Regions from separate parts of the Paenibacillus sabinae T27 genome, predicted to be linked through region 2. Evidence: riboswitches for the same ligand, from Rfam matches in the RefSeq annotation. Region 2 holds a riboswitch; each other region holds the start of a gene.
The links. A riboswitch is a leader RNA that binds a small molecule or an ion and turns the genes downstream of it on or off. The one in region 2 is predicted to bind cyclic di-AMP.
Positions count from the first base shown of each region.

Region 1 (5,038 bases), 2.4 Mb from region 2:
TTCTAGTTCCTTGAAGTCCGCTCTCCTGAATCAGCTGGCCCGCGAACCTTCCCGGCGGCCGCTTGAAGACACTGCCGCAGGAGGGATATTCAAGTGGCTGCTTGGATTCCCGCATCTCGGTCAGCTTATCCATCTCCGCCTTGATTTCCTCGTAGTTCCCCTCTTTCAGGGCAAAACGGGCTTCCAGGATCAGATAGTCGCCGCTTGAGAAGACGCTTTTCCGGTAGCCCCATTTCAGGTCGTCCCCCTCCAGCTTCACCATGGCGCCGGTCTTGTCGATCGCAAGCGCGCTTTGCAGCACATCGGCCACCTCGCCTCCATAAGCTCCGGCATTCATGTACAGCGCTCCGCCGACTGTGCCGGGAATCCCGCAGGCAAATTCAAGACCCGTCAATTTCCGTTCTAGCGCGAAACGGGAAGTATCAATAATTTGGGCGCCGCATTGGGCGATGACTAAATTGCCTTCAGAGTGGATGCCGCTTAATCCGGGTGTCTGCAGAACGATGCCGCGAATGCCTCCGTCCCGGATGATGACATTTGAACCGTTCCCTAATATGGTAAGCGTTATGCCGTTCTCGGCAGCATATGTAACGATCGCTTGAATTTCTTCATACGTTGAAGGTGCAGCCAGTATGTCCGCCCGGCCGCCTATTTTGGTGAAGACATGATCTTTGAGCGACTCATGGCTCTTGATCGTTCCGGATGGAACCAGCCGCTTAAGATCCTCTTGAATTTTGCCGATATCCATGGGTTTGCTCCTTTAGTTGTTATACATATCTTTGGCAATCCCCACTTTAACAACGAACAGGCTCCCTTGTCAATGACAGGAGCCTGTTATCCGGGTATAAGTTTCGGCAAAAGAAGTAGTTTCATTAAACAACTTTTTGGTCTGCCAGACTGTAAGGAAGACAGAGCGGCAATCCCGATCGCGGATCTTCAACAATGTCCGCCTCGATCCCGAACACATCGCGCAGCACATCCGGAGTCATCACATCCGCTGGAACGCCTTCGCTGACTACCGTGCCCGATTTGATCGCCACCATATGATGCCCAAAACGGGAAGCGTGGTTCAAATCATGTACAACCATGATAATTGTCCGGCCCTCCCGCTCATTCAGCACCTGCAGAAGCTGAAGCACCTCAAGCTGATGCGCCATATCCAGAAAGGTTGTCGGTTCGTCCAGGAACAGAATATCTGTCTGCTGGACCAGCGCCATGGCGATCCATGCGCGCTGCCGCTGTCCGCCGGACAGGCGCTCAATCGGCCGGTCGCGGAAAGCGTCCATCCCGGTAACCTCAAGGGCGGAGGAAATGATTCTCCGGTCTTCCGCGATAAGCGAGCCGAAGCCCTTCTGATGCGGATAACGTCCGTAGCTCACCAGCTCGGAAACGGTCAAGCCGTCCGGAGCGGTCGGATTTTGCGGCAAAATCGCGAGCTGCCGGGCAACTTCCTTCGTCGATTGGGTATGAATGGATTTACCGTCCAGGAGCACAGTGCCGCTTGTCGGCTTCATCAGCCGGGCCATCGTCTTCAGGATCGTCTTATTTTCCTGAACCGTTGGCTCCTACCAGAGCCGTAATTTTCCCTGTCGGCACAGACAGGTTGAGATCCTTGACAATTATCGATTCCGCGTAGCCGATATTTAATGGATTCGCATGCAAACGTTCCATCGTTAGCCATTCACCCCTTAATCTTGTCAACTCAAATGATAATGATTATCCTTTTACGTGTCATGCATAGTAATGGCAGCGCCCTGCTTGTACTTAGTACATACAAAAAAAGCTGCCGCCAGAGACATTTTCCAGCAGCAGCTTTCCGCTAGCGGGCAGATCGCCCGGTTATTTATTCAAGTGATAAGGAACCGTTGCAACGACAATATCCTTGTGGTTCATGAGATAGGTCCGGATAAATACGCTCGTCTGGTTATGCAGTATTGCCTGCCACCAGTGCTTCGTAATAAACTGCGGAATCAGAATCGTAATATGATCGGTCGCAGCATTCTTCCATTCCACTGTATCAATAAATTTAACCAGCGGACGCATGACGCTGCGGTACCGGGAACGAAGCACGATTAAGCGTACGCCGGGGTTCCATTCTTCCCACTTGGCCTCCATCTTGCGGATTTCTTCTTCGTCAAAGCCAACATAGACAGCCACCACATTGTCGGTCAGGGATTTGGCATAGCTGATCGAATTCAGCACCGCGCGCGTCACGGCCGATACCGGAATCACAATCGTGCTTCCTTTAATACACGGCTTATCCTTATCCAGCTGAATCCGGAGCTCGTCTGCGGTGTTCTGATAGTGACGATGAATGCGGAAGAAAATCAACATAACGATTGGTAAGAAGATAAAGGCCACCCATACGTTTGCGAATTTGGTAATCACAAATATCAGCGTAATGGTCAAGGTGGTCAGCATGCCGACCGTATTCACGGCGAACTTCGCCTTCCAGCCCGCTGGCTTCAGCTTCTTCCAGCGGATCATCATCCCAAGCTGGGACAGCGTGAACGGAATAAATACGCCGACAGCATACAGCGGAATCAGGTTACCCGTCTCACCGTGGAACGCTGCCACGAGGAGCGCTGAGGCCACGCCAAGGAAAATAATGCCGTTGGAGAAGCCAAGGCGGTCGCCGCGAACCATAAAGGCATGCGGCAGGTATTTGTCTTTAGCCAGCATGAACGACAGCAACGGGAAGGCCGAGTAGGCCGTGTTGGCCGCCAGGAACAGGATCACCGCAGTGATCGCCTGAATGAAATAATACAGGACCCCACGTCCGAAGGTCGATTCGGCAATTTGCGAAACCACCGTTTCCTTGACGTTCGGGGTAATGCCGTACCAGTAAGCCAGCAGCGTAATGCCGGTGAACATGAATCCAAGAATCGTCCCCATCATAATGAGGGTTTTTGCGGCATTTTTTTCCGCAGGGACCTTAAAGTTTGGAATGGCATTGGATACCGCTTCGACACCGGTCAGGGCTGAACAGCCGGAGCTGAAAGCCTTCAGCAGCAGGAACAGGCTGACATTGGATACCGCAGTTCCGATTTCAGGCACGGAAGCATTACCGCCGCTTATAGCAAATTTGATCAGCCCGGAGACAATCAGAACAACGATGGACAAGACGAACAAATATACCGGTATGGCAATGAAAGATGCCGACTCGGTTACGCCGCGAAGATTGATAATGGTTAAAATAATGATTACCGTCACTGCGATGGCAACGGAATGTTCATGCAAACTCGGAAATGCAGAAGTGATTGCATCCGTACCAGCCGAGGCGCTAACAGCAACCGTCAGGATGTAATCCACAAGCAGTGAACCGCCTGCGAGCAGTCCCGTGGAAACGCCGAGATTATCCTTGGCTACGATATAGGCTCCCCCGCCATGAGGGTAAGCGAAAATCGTCTGCCGATAAGATAAAATCAGAATTGCCAGTAGTCCCAATACCGCGAGGGCAATCGGTAATGAATACCAGATAGCCGTAAAACCTGCTGCTACCAGCACAATCAAAATCTGTTCCGTTCCGTAAGCGACCGACGACAGTGCGTCCGACGACAGAACGGCTAGTGCCTTCACTTTGGTTAACTTTTCGTTGTCAAGTTCGGTTGATTTTCTGGGACGACCGATCAATAGTCGTTTTACTCTGCTTACCATTTGGATACAGTTCCTCTCTTTTGTGAGTTGAAACGGTAGTACCGCGCGCCGTTTTCAGTGGTGGATTTTCATAAATAAGGGCACAAAAAAAAGCATACGGAAATGACCGCATGCTTATGCATGATCATTATCCCACTGTTGCTTACGAGGTTAGCTGGCGGATTCGGGCTGTGGAAGCCCTACGGTCCGAAGGTTCGGTACCGATTCACCCCGTTGGCCGTCTAAGCGGTCAAGTTGGTTCCCCCGTTTTTCCATCTGGAAAATTCAGCGCATATTCAACTTCTCACAAGGTCTAATATTAGTCCATAATGCCATGACCGTAAACAGTGAAAATGATGAAAAAGAATTGAAAAACGGACCAATTCACGCAAATTCTCTTCAGGAGATATTAATGTCGTTCATTATCTTGTATTATCCCTGCAGCACGGGTTTTTATGTCCATTGAAGAAAAAAACTTGCGCGTTATACTTGGTTTCCGTCCTCCGCCTCTTCCGTTTCCGCCTCCTCCTCACGTTCTCTGGCGTTCCACAGCAGCAGGACAATAAGAATAAAAGCCGTCAGCGCAAGCAGCGGAATTGTCACAAATCCGAAAAAATTCAGGTAATCTTTCGTGCATGGAACACCGACTGTACAAGGAAGAACTTTGCCTAGCGCCGGAATTTTCTGCTCCGCGTAATGATACAGCGATATGCTGCCACCAATGGCACACAGCGGAAGGATATAAGAAATAATCTTCTTATCATTCCGGTAAGTCGCGATGCCGAGAAGAATCACCTGAGGGTACATGAAAATCCGCTGGAACCAGCAGAGCTTGCATGGCTCATATTTCAACACCTCGCTTAAATAGAGGCTGCCGGCTGTGGCAACCAGGGATACAAACCAGGCCAGGTAGAGACCATGCCGACTCAAGAAGCCGGAGAATGCTTTCATTCTGTCTCAACCGCCTTGGACGCCGTTTCAATCGCTTTGACGATCGCTTCAAGATTGAAAGGCTCATTGGTCTTTATACCATTAATAAACAGCGAGGGTGTGCTTGTAACATGGTTGTTCTCCGCAATCGCGTTATCGTCCGCCAGCTCATCGGCATAGGTCCGTTCCTTAATATCCTTGCGCAGCAGATTGTAATCGATGTCAATCTTCTCTTTTTGCGCAAGCTCTACCAAGAAATCCTCCGTCGCCCACTCGGTATTCTCGTCCCCCTGATTAGCGTACAGGGCATCGTAATATTTCCAGAACGCTTCGCTGTTCTGATGGTAAACTGACAGCGCCGCGAATGAAGCGGTCTTGGAATCAGGCCCGAGAAAGGACATATTGACAAAATACAAGGCAGCTTTGCCTTTGTCGATGTAATCCTCTACAAGCTGCGGCTTGACTTCACCGG
Region 1 covers NZ_CP004078.1:2,945,284-2,950,321, forward strand. The annotation lists gene murB (UDP-N-acetylmuramate dehydrogenase) at 1-748, opposite strand, end outside; partial or broken gene PSAB_RS13525 (ABC transporter ATP-binding protein) at 873-1,671, opposite strand; gene PSAB_RS13530 (APC family permease) at 1,840-3,657, opposite strand; cyclic di-AMP (ydaO/yuaA leader) riboswitch at 3,782-3,937, opposite strand; gene PSAB_RS13535 (disulfide oxidoreductase) at 4,120-4,587, opposite strand; gene PSAB_RS13540 (DsbA family protein) at 4,584-5,038, opposite strand, start outside.
Region 1: linked by a shared signal. The riboswitch ahead of PSAB_RS13530 (APC family permease) and the one ahead of PSAB_RS00490 (C40 family peptidase) in region 2 are both predicted to bind cyclic di-AMP.

Region 2 (5,038 bases):
TTTTTTTCGGACAGCCACATGGCGACGTGGGCAATCTCCTCGGGGGCCAGCTTATCCTTGAAGGATGGCATTTGTCCCCGTCCTTTGGTCACGATGCTGTAAATCTGCTCGGCCGTTTTCTCGCCGCCTACCTTTTGCAGATTCGGTCCGACTCCGCCCTGAAGCTGATCGCCGTGGCAGGTGATGCAGTTCGCTTTTACGGTCGCTTCGGCTTTGGCGGGATCGGCTGTAACGCTTGGAATGGCCTCATTGTTCTGCTCGGCGACCTGCTCTTTTCCGGGCAGTGTGAACATCAGGATAACCGCAAAGGCGCAGGCAGCGAAAAATAATCCGCTCATGATCCACTTTTGCATCCCCAATCGTCCTCCCCTGTGTAAGCTGCTTCTCTAATTATAACGGATGATAAAGCGTTATCATAGGGTTTGTGTCAAAAAATTGAACGATGGGCGGCGGGGCTTAGCTTTCAAGGAAGGACTTATCATAGACCATACAGTAAAAAGGTTTTTCACCGCTTGGCGTCCGGCGTTCATAAGTGTCGGTGATCGTAAAGCCGCTTTTGCGGTAGGCCCGGATGGCTCTTTGATTCCAGGTCAGAACTTCAAGATCGATTTCCCGGCTGGGATAGCGCTTCAGCGCCTCCTTTACAATCGCTCCGACAAACAAATGCCCGAGCCCTTGCCCGCACAAATCGGGACGCATGCCGATGCCAAGACGCACCGTGCCTTCCATCGGAAAGAGCTGGGCGAAGCCGCAGAGTTCATTCTCTTCGTTCAAGACCGAGACATACTGCTCCCTCCGAATCCGCGGGTCCCCGAACTCAATGCCGAGCGCCTCCATTTGATCCCAGGACAGCCAGCCGTAAATATTGTAGGGCGCCTTGTAATGCCAACCGCAGATGTCTCTGGCATGCGCAGATGTCATGGGCCCGACATGGAAGATGACGTTGGAGCTAATCATTGATTCAGCGACCTCCTCTCCCCGGTAAGGGAAACCTATATATTAAATTATATACAAAAAAAGGCGATTTCGACGCAAAAACTTTGCAGTCCGGAAAGAGAGCATGGGAGCGCAGGTGATTTCAGGAAGTTATGGCCGAGGGGAAATGGTGTGTTTGACGAATCCAGGAGGGGGTATTATACAAGTAACAGCTTTAATGGTTCTTATAAAAAACAAAAACCCCTTCCCGGGGCTAAAGCCCGAAAGGGGTTCTACGGTCAATCTTACTGTACATCATCATTATCTACGGAATCAACGGCTGCGGTTTGATAGGCACTGGAGGCCATAACCCGTTTGGCGCCAACAAAACGATTGACATAATAGCTGTCGTTCAGGGAGGTAATGGTAACGCCCTTCGAAGACGAAGCATGGGCGAATTTACCGGAGCCGACGTAAATGCCGACATGGGAGACACCTTTACCGGTGGTGTTAAAGAATACAAGATCGCCTGCTCTCAGTTCGCTGCGGGATACCGCATCTCCCATTCTGAATTGGGAGCCCGACTGGTGCGGCAGATCAATGCCAATCTTATTGAATACATACATGGTAAATCCGGAGCAATCGAACCCGCTTGTGCTCGTGCCGCCGGATACATACTTGGTTCCAATGGCGCCGTCAATCACTTTATCCATTTTGGAATCTGCAAAGGCGCTGCCTGCTCCGAGTGTGAGAACGATGGAAAAGCTGATGAATGCTGCTGCCAACTTCTTCTTCAAAAGATTAAACTCCTTCCAAATGCCTGCGAGGTTAGCTTAAGGATTCGGTAGAAGGTCCCCTATGACCCCTCAATGAATAGGAGGTCAATTCACCCAAAGATGGTTCCCCCGCTTCCCTAATGGTTAGGGAACTCGGCACATACGATATAGTGTTCGGATTATGTCCTGTAAATCATGACAAATTTATCGTCAAAACGTTAATATTCATTACAAAAATGTTACTATAAACTCATTGCGCTTATTGTAACAAACCTTTTATTGGATGGCAATCACTTTTAACATAGCAAAATTCGATTTTGTAGCGCTTACATTTATGAATTCGCTTAAATAACCCGGATAAAAACCGCGTTTTTATGCTAAAAAAAATTTTCAGCGCCGATTTTTGCAAAATCTGTTTCAAGCCGCCGAATGAAGTGTAGCTTAACTATATACAGAAAAAAGGGAAAAACCCGGAACGGATGATCTGGATCATATTCCGGGCAGGATGAATCAATCGTAAGCCACCGCCTGGTAGGCTTTGGTGTTCATGACACGTTTGGCGCCGACATAGCGGTTGGCCCAGTAGGATTGGCTGAGCGAGCTGATGGTTACGCCGCGCGAAGAAGAGGAGTTCGCGAATTTGCCGTTGCCGACATAAATGCCGACATGGGAAACGCCGCTGCCGACCGTATTGAAGAATACCAGATCTCCAGAGCGTAGCTTGCTGCGCGATACGGAGGTTCCTACTTTGAATTGCGCTTTGGATGTACGAGGAAGGTTAAGTCCTAATTTGGTGAATACGTATTTGGTAAATCCGGAGCAATCGAAACCGGCTGTGCTCATTCCACCGGTTTTATATGAGGTTCCCAATGTTTTTGCTATAACTGTGTCCATTTTCGAATCTGCGAAAGCGCTTCCCGACCCTAGAGTGAAAGCCATCACAAGGCCCAGCGCTGCGGCTGCGAGTTTTTTCTTGATATGTTGACCTTTCAAAGCTTATGTTCTCCTTCCAATGCCTGCGTGGTTAGCTTAAGGATTCGGTTTGAAGGTTCCCTATGACCTCTCTAGTTACAAGATCAATTCACCCAAAAAAATGGTTCCCCCGCTCCCCGGTGCCCGGGAATTTGGCCTAGTTATGCACCAGAACAATCGACTTGATTTATCATCATACGACAAAATAACAAAATAGTTTTAAATAATTACAAACTTGTTACCTTGGCACATGGCTCATTGTAGCAGAGGATTCAGGGTTTGGCAAATTTATTTCAGAGGACGAAATGTTGGAAAATATCAAAATAAAAAAGAGTTCAGATTCCTGTCACGGAATTTGAACTCTTTTTGCTTGCTTCGGTATATTAAGTTTAGGAAGCCTTCGTTCTGCCGCGCCATAGATGATACTGCGCCGCAAGCCCCCACAAATCGAATAAAGTGGAAGGGAGAGGCGCAAGCTGCCTGATGAGGAAAGCGGGCAGTCCGGGACACAGGAGCCCCGTCACCGCGCATATAAGGAAGATCGACAGTCCCGCAAGTCCGAACAGAATCCGCAGTGCCGCGGCAGGAAGAAAGCATTGCAGGGCGGTCAGCAGAGAAGCGAATAGTCCGGCACCAGTGGTATAACCGAACTGCATATACAGCAGAATCTGGCGAATGATAAACGCGTAGAGCAGCCATCCGAGAATAAACGGCAGCAGCTTCAGGAGCAGCCCCGGCTCCCAGTAGGAGGACAGGATGAGTCTGCGCCCCTCGGGGAGAAGCCAGTATAGGGGAAGCAGGGACAAGGCCCATTCAGCGGCGCTGAAGAGCAGGACGGGCAGCCCGTATTTTTTCATACCGGGAAAAAAGAACAGCCCGCGCTCGCCCCTGCTCTCCTGATGCAGCTCATGCAGGAGTCCGGCTCGTATGAACGGCGTCGCCAGCAGGCGCACGCCCGCCAGAACAAGCAGCGTCCACAGCCAGCGTCGTACGTCGGGCTCGGAAGACAGGCTGAATTGGGCGTCGATATAATACAGCAGCCTGCCTATCGCGCTGCCGCCGGCATTCTCGGAAGGATACCGCAGAAGCGCGGGAACGACGGCGGACCTTACGAAGCGGTACAGAAAATAGCCCCAGAGCAGCCGGTAGATAAACAGCAGAATCAGAATATACAGCTGTTCCTTGACGCTGCCCCAGCCGCGGGTTATATAAGATCTCATTTCATTTCACCTCACCAGACGAAAATTCCGAGCACAGTTTCGATTGCGTTTGTCAGGCTTAGCGTCCAGCGGGATACGGCGGCGGCGGGGAGAGCCGCTTTTCTGAAGTTGTTGATATGCTTGTTCTCCAGCAGGACTTCGTGACCCGGGTCCACCTCGGCCGAAACGAGGGGAGCCGCGGAGGAGAGCCGGAACGAGGCTTTTCCTCCCTCGCCGTCCCAGATCTTGTGCAGCGTGCTGCCGTTAGCAAAGGTGAATTTTATGCTCACGCCGGTATACAGGCTGCCTTTATTGGCGACGGTCGTCAGCGACTCGTAGCCGCCTTTTTTGCTTTTGCTGACGGTGATGTCTTCCACGGTGAAATCGGGTGCGCCGCCGCCATATACGTAACGGTCGAAGTAATCCTGCCACGATTTTTTAGTCACCTTCTCCACGATTTTTTGGAAATCGGCGGTGCCTGGATGATGGAAACGATATTTTCGGGCATAAGAGGACATAATCGTATCCATTGCCTTGGCGCCGACCTGCTGTTCGATATCTTTGAGCACCAGCTTGCCCCGGATATAGACGTTCTGGGTGTAGACGTTCGCATTGCCGTATTTCCAGGTATCTAGAGTTAGCGGCATCGGCTTCGTGACGAGGTTGGCCTGGAGAGGAAGGTTGGGAGCGATTCCGTATTCCTTCTGCATCAGTCTGTCCTCGGCGTAGGAGGTGAAGCTCTCGTCCAGCCAGGCTTCCTCGAACTCGTTGCTGGCCACCATTCCATAGAAGAACTGGTGCCCGATTTCATGAATCACCGTCCGTTCCAGCGAAGTATCGGCAGAGCCGCTCTCCGCACCGAAGGCGGTGATCAAGGTGGGGTACTCCATGCCTCCCGCTCCGTTTCCCGCCTTGGGAGGAACGACGATGGACAGCGTGGTGTACGGATAGGGGCCGTACCATTTGCTGAAAGCGTTGAGCGCGGCCTCGGCGGCCTGGAAATAGCGCTCGGCCAGATTTTTATGCAGAGGGTCCAAATACAGCTTGATCCGCACGCCGGGCACATTCGCTGAGGAGTAGGCTTTTTCCGCATAGACAAAATCGGGAGAAGCGGCCCAGGCGAAATCATGAACGTCATCGGCGTAAAATTGGTATATTTTTCGTCCCCCTGCTATT
Region 2 covers NZ_CP004078.1:99,364-104,401, forward strand. The annotation lists gene PSAB_RS00480 (c-type cytochrome) at 1-353, opposite strand, end outside; gene PSAB_RS00485 (GNAT family N-acetyltransferase) at 457-957, opposite strand; gene PSAB_RS00490 (C40 family peptidase) at 1,221-1,712, opposite strand; cyclic di-AMP (ydaO/yuaA leader) riboswitch at 1,718-1,860, opposite strand; gene PSAB_RS00495 (C40 family peptidase) at 2,202-2,669, opposite strand; cyclic di-AMP (ydaO/yuaA leader) riboswitch at 2,690-2,831, opposite strand; gene PSAB_RS00500 (hypothetical protein) at 3,053-3,883, opposite strand; gene PSAB_RS00505 (M1 family metallopeptidase) at 3,895-5,038, opposite strand, start outside.

Region 3 (5,038 bases), 2.6 Mb from region 2:
CTGGTTTACGAAGCTATAGAATTACTGCTCTTTATCCCGGCCGAGCAGCCCGCTGAGCGCCTCTGTCACGTTCATACCGGTAAGCGTCTGGGTCAATTCGGGAACCTGGGCCATGATTTTGGCGATATCGCCGGTAATTTTGTTCACACCGGATGAAACTCCATCCTGGGAAATCACTGTAATTTTATCGACATTGGCCAGCGGGGCAGCGACTTTCTCAGCCAGCTCTGGCAGAACTTTCAAGAATTCCACTGTAAGCGCAGCTTGCGTGAACTGTTTGTACGCTTCGGCTTTCTTCTCCAGTGCTCCCGCTTCCGCCGCTCCAGCCAGTTGAACAATTTCCGCGCTCACTTTCCCCTTCGCCAGCTCTGCTTCCGCCGTTGCTAGCCCGCGCTTGGTCGTCGTGGCTGCCTCTGCTTCAGCCTCAAGAATTTGCCGCTGCTTGGCTGCTTCCGCTCTCATAATCGTAGCCTGGTTCTCCGCTTGGGCAGGCTTGATCACCGTTGCCTCCAGCTCCTTCTGTCTCAGCTCAACTTCGATTTCCCGGACGGTCCGGTTGGCTTCCGCTTCCATCTGCGTGATCTTGACCTGTTCGGTAACCAGCGACTGCTTAATTTTGTTCTGCTGCAATTCGTACGCAAGATCCGCTTGCGCTTTCTTCACTTCCGTCTCCAGCTTAAAGTCCGCCTGCTTAATGTTCAGTTCCTTCTCGAACAAGGATTCCTTGGCGCGAGCGGCGGTTTCCGCTTCAATGGTTGCCTGATGCGCATTGGCTTTGGCAATGGAGGATTCTTTCTCCGCCTCGGCCTGCTTGATCAGAATGTCGCGTTCCGCTTCCGCCTTGGCAATGCTGGCATCGCGGCGGATGCGCTCAATCTCCGGAACCCCCATATTGTCGATATACCCTTTGTCGTCGGTAATTTTCTTAATGGTGAAGCTAACCACCTCAAGCCCCATCTTGTCGAGGTCTTCCGAGCAGGTCTCCCGCATCTTGCTGTTGATTTCGTCGGGTGTCTTTAGTATGGATTCCACCGACAACTGCCCGATTAAGCCGCGCAAATGGCCTTCCACCGAATGCAGGATAATCGTCTCGCGGTCTTCTTCCGGCCGGTCGATAAACTGCTCGCTGGCAGTCAGAATAGCGGTAGGATCACTTTTGATCTTAATCTGGGCCACCGCCTCCAAGTTGAGCTTGATGCCTTGCCGGGAGAACATCGCCTGCGCCGGAATGACATCAAAGCTCATCAGCATCATGGAGATGGTCTTATTGTTTTGGAAGCCGGGGATGACGAACGTCCCGCCGCCCTGCACCACTCTTTTTCCGCCGAGGCCGTACACAATCATCGCCTGATTGGGTGGAACCTTTTTATAAGAGTTCACGATAGTGTACAAAGCCAGCAGGATAACAACAACAATTGCCGCGATCAAATAAAGAATAACCATTCGGTTCGACACTCCCCGTTATTTATAATTGTTCGATTTCCCTCTCGAAGAGGGTTACTGACGCCATTCCTTTTTTCACCTTCAAAATAATCACCCTGTCGCCCTTGGCGAGCTGCTGGCCGGTTTCTGCCCGCACTCCAATGGAGCGCATCGTTCCGTGCAGTACATATTTCATCTCCCCAACCGCTCCATCCACTGCAGAAATACTGATGTACCCTAGTTGCCCTGTTGGATCATAATCCATTTCATTCATGCTGTTGTCATACCGAGTCATCACCCGGTCCAGCACCGCATACATCAGACAGCCCAGCAGCAAGGCAACCACGGTGCAGATCAGCACCACTGCAAGTATTTTCATTCCGCTGAACCGGGTTAGCACATAACCAGTTCCGCCCCAAACCGTGACAAACACCATCAGCGGGAGTATGGGTACAAAGCCCGGACCTCCAGCATCGCTGCCTCCTACATGCAGATGACCCGCCAGGCCATGCCCATGAAATCCGCCGCTGAGGAGAAGCAGTAACCCTACCCAGAAGCACACAATAAATACAGTAACGATAGCAATCCCCCCCTTTCAAGCAGTTCAGATAGTGCCTAAGCACTCTAACTTTCGTTGTTATAAGATTTTTCATTCCTCATACAGATCGCCTTCCCTTCCTAAATGCCCAGCAAAAAGACCACAGAAGCGGCAGGGCTCTCCGTGGTCGGTTAATTGATCATGGCGCTCATCCTCTCTCTACGAGGCTTACGGGGTTAGCTGACGGATTCGGGCAGCGAGATTGCCCTACCTTGCCAGAGCGGCTTTACAGCACGCAGCAAGGATTCACCCCAAGTGAGCGGCAGCATCAGATCGAAAGCCGCATTCACCATTGGTTCCCCCGTTCCCATTGTCGGAATTCAGCCATTTGAGAACAGTTACAATATATTCAGTTGTTGATTTGAATCTTACGCCTGTGGCAGTCTAATGTAAAACGTTCCAGATGGCAAAAGGAGCCAAAGAATGCCTCCTCTTCATGAATAAAAGCGGATTCTTTGGCTTCTCTCTTAAGCGGCCGATGATTTTCTCATTTTTGCTCCGTTTCTCGCAAGCTGTCCCATTCGGCCAAAGTCAACGCCGCAAACACCATAAAACCTTAGGATGCTTGCGGTGTTGGCAGCAGCCGAGACAATCCATGTTTATTCCGAAAATAGGTAAAATAAGTAATATAATCCCTTAACTCCCGGAGGCACCGGGCTGCTTCCAGGTCGGCCGCATAGGCTTCACGCCGCTTAAGCCTTCCAGATCAGGACTAACCGCACACCACATAATCGTTGCTGCTCCCTTGCTCTACCGTCTTTAGCTGAGCGCAGAGTCGAAAATCGTCCGTTTCTCCTTATCAAGAATCCCGCCGGTAATCGCAGTATCCCATCCTTCATTTGAGGTGAGTAAAGGGAAGTGTTTCCATAGAAGGAGTTCTTCACCGAATAAATGAAATTAAGAATATAAAAATTAACTTTCAGAAACAAAAATCCGAATATAAGATCATTGACATATCAGAAGTAATACGGTGGATGTATGCCGAAAGGAAAATTTTACATTCAAGGCTGTTATTCTCCGGAGCACCCGGCAGCCGGTTGGGTACATAGCCGCAACTCCGTCGGAACGACTCACCTCTGTATCTGCTCTGCGGCGCGAAGATTGGAACAGGCTGCTAATCCTGAATCTCCGCGCCGGCGCTTTCCTGCTTCCCGCAGGCCGACGTCTCTTCGTAAGAAAAATGTCTATCAGTGGGGATAGAATCATAATCGATCAACTCTAATCCCCACCTCCACCATTTCAACTCCTTACTGCTCGTTTAATACTTTCTGCAATGTTTCTGCATCCAAAAGCGCTACAAGCGCTACTACCGGATTCCAATAATCTTTGTAGTGTACGATTTTATTGTCTCTCGTTTCGATCACCGAGATATATTTCTGAAGATAAGGCTTGCCGGTGGTCAGGACTTGCGCTTCCTCAATTTCGAATTCGACTATCATGATATTGGGGTTCATCGCGAAGTGAAAGGTTGGTTCACTGAACCGTGTGATATCAAACCTTTGAGGGAAGTCTTTAACATACTCATAAATGGCAGCCTTGCCTTCAAGTTTTTGAGTAAAGCCTTTAGGAGCGTAAGGAAACTCGAACAGCGCATTGTCATCAAACAGCTCAATAAATTGATTCATGTCTTTTTCCAAAAAAGATTTGCAAAACTTATGGAAGATCTCCCGTGAAGCTTCCTGCACCTTTTCATAATCTGCCGGATTGAACGTCATATTTACCACTCCTTATCATTGAAATATTGAATCTGCAACCGGAATGCCCCGGCTTACGACTCTGGCGATTGTTTCCGCGCAAGGATCTCGGGAGGTTGGGCGCCAAGCCACCATGCCGGATTTGCCGATCCTTCGATGACACGTCCATCCGTATGCACATAATAGCGTTTATCGGGTCTTTGAGCGAAATCGCCATTCAGCGCCCGCTGCGTCCATTCCGAGCCGTAACGGAAGATCTCCGCTGCAACACCGCCAAGGGGATGGAATTCATTCTCATAGATCCGCAGCTCCTTGGGAGCCTTGATGAGCTCGTATAGCGCAATCGCATCTTCAACCGGGATAAGCTCATCAAATTCACCGTTGCCGATCAGTACCGGGCAAGTGATGTTCGGAACCAGATGCCAAATGCTGTAATTCGCCGCCATTTCCTTATCAAACTTCTCTTCATCGGTATATCCGGACATATACATCATATTGGCCTTGAAGCTCGGTTGAGCTTTGCTGAAAGACTTCTCCAGTTCACCGGGGCCTGCCATGAATGTGGCTAATGATTTCAGACGGTTGTCGTGGGCAGCTCCCCGTAATCCCCAGATCGCGCCCATACTGACTCCAAACAGACCTATCCGATTCTTGTCAACCTGTGGTAGCTCCTCAAGAAAGTCAATATACCGGCTGATGGCGCGCTGGTAGTTGGTTAAGGTGACTTTGAGTCCGGATGATCCGGATTCTCCCTGACCAGGCCCTTCAATCGACAGAGCAATCATGCCCCGGGACGTATAGTAGCGTTGGGCAATCTGGATATAATCCTCTTTGATCATGTCCATGCCCGGACCAAGAATGACAGCAGGAGCGTTCGATACGTTTCCTTCAGGGAGAAACAGCAGACCGAATATTTTTTTGCCTTCAAAATCCAGCTCAACCCTCTGGATCGTTTGATTGCTCAGGCGCGAAATCGCTGCGACGGACTCATTACAGCGCTCGCGAAATACGGCTTTTCTGGGATCATCGTTAAAAAATGAATATTGCGCTCTGCCCCACATCACCGCAGCACGCTGATACAAATCTTTGGCGGTTGCCGGGAAACCCTCGCTTTCATAGTGCTTTGCGCGTTCTTCTGCCTGGGCCGCAACGGTCGACCATGCTTTCGGGATCATGACGCCGCTTTTAACCAATTCAAATACTCTGTCAAAGTCTCTGTGATTGTGGCCGCATTCTTCTAACGTTGCCTTCGCTTCGGGATGCAGGGCGTCAAATCCCCCTTGTGAAAGTGCGATATCCAGAATCCATCCTTGTGAAACTGCTC
Region 3 covers NZ_CP004078.1:2,735,454-2,740,491, reverse strand. The annotation lists gene PSAB_RS12635 (flotillin family protein) at 22-1,443, opposite strand; gene PSAB_RS26635 (NfeD family membrane protein) at 1,466-2,002, opposite strand; cyclic di-AMP (ydaO/yuaA leader) riboswitch at 2,171-2,356, opposite strand; gene PSAB_RS12625 (nuclear transport factor 2 family protein) at 3,268-3,735, opposite strand; gene PSAB_RS12620 (alpha/beta hydrolase) at 3,789-5,038, opposite strand, start outside.
Region 3: linked by a shared signal. The riboswitch ahead of PSAB_RS26635 (NfeD family membrane protein) and the one ahead of PSAB_RS00490 (C40 family peptidase) in region 2 are both predicted to bind cyclic di-AMP.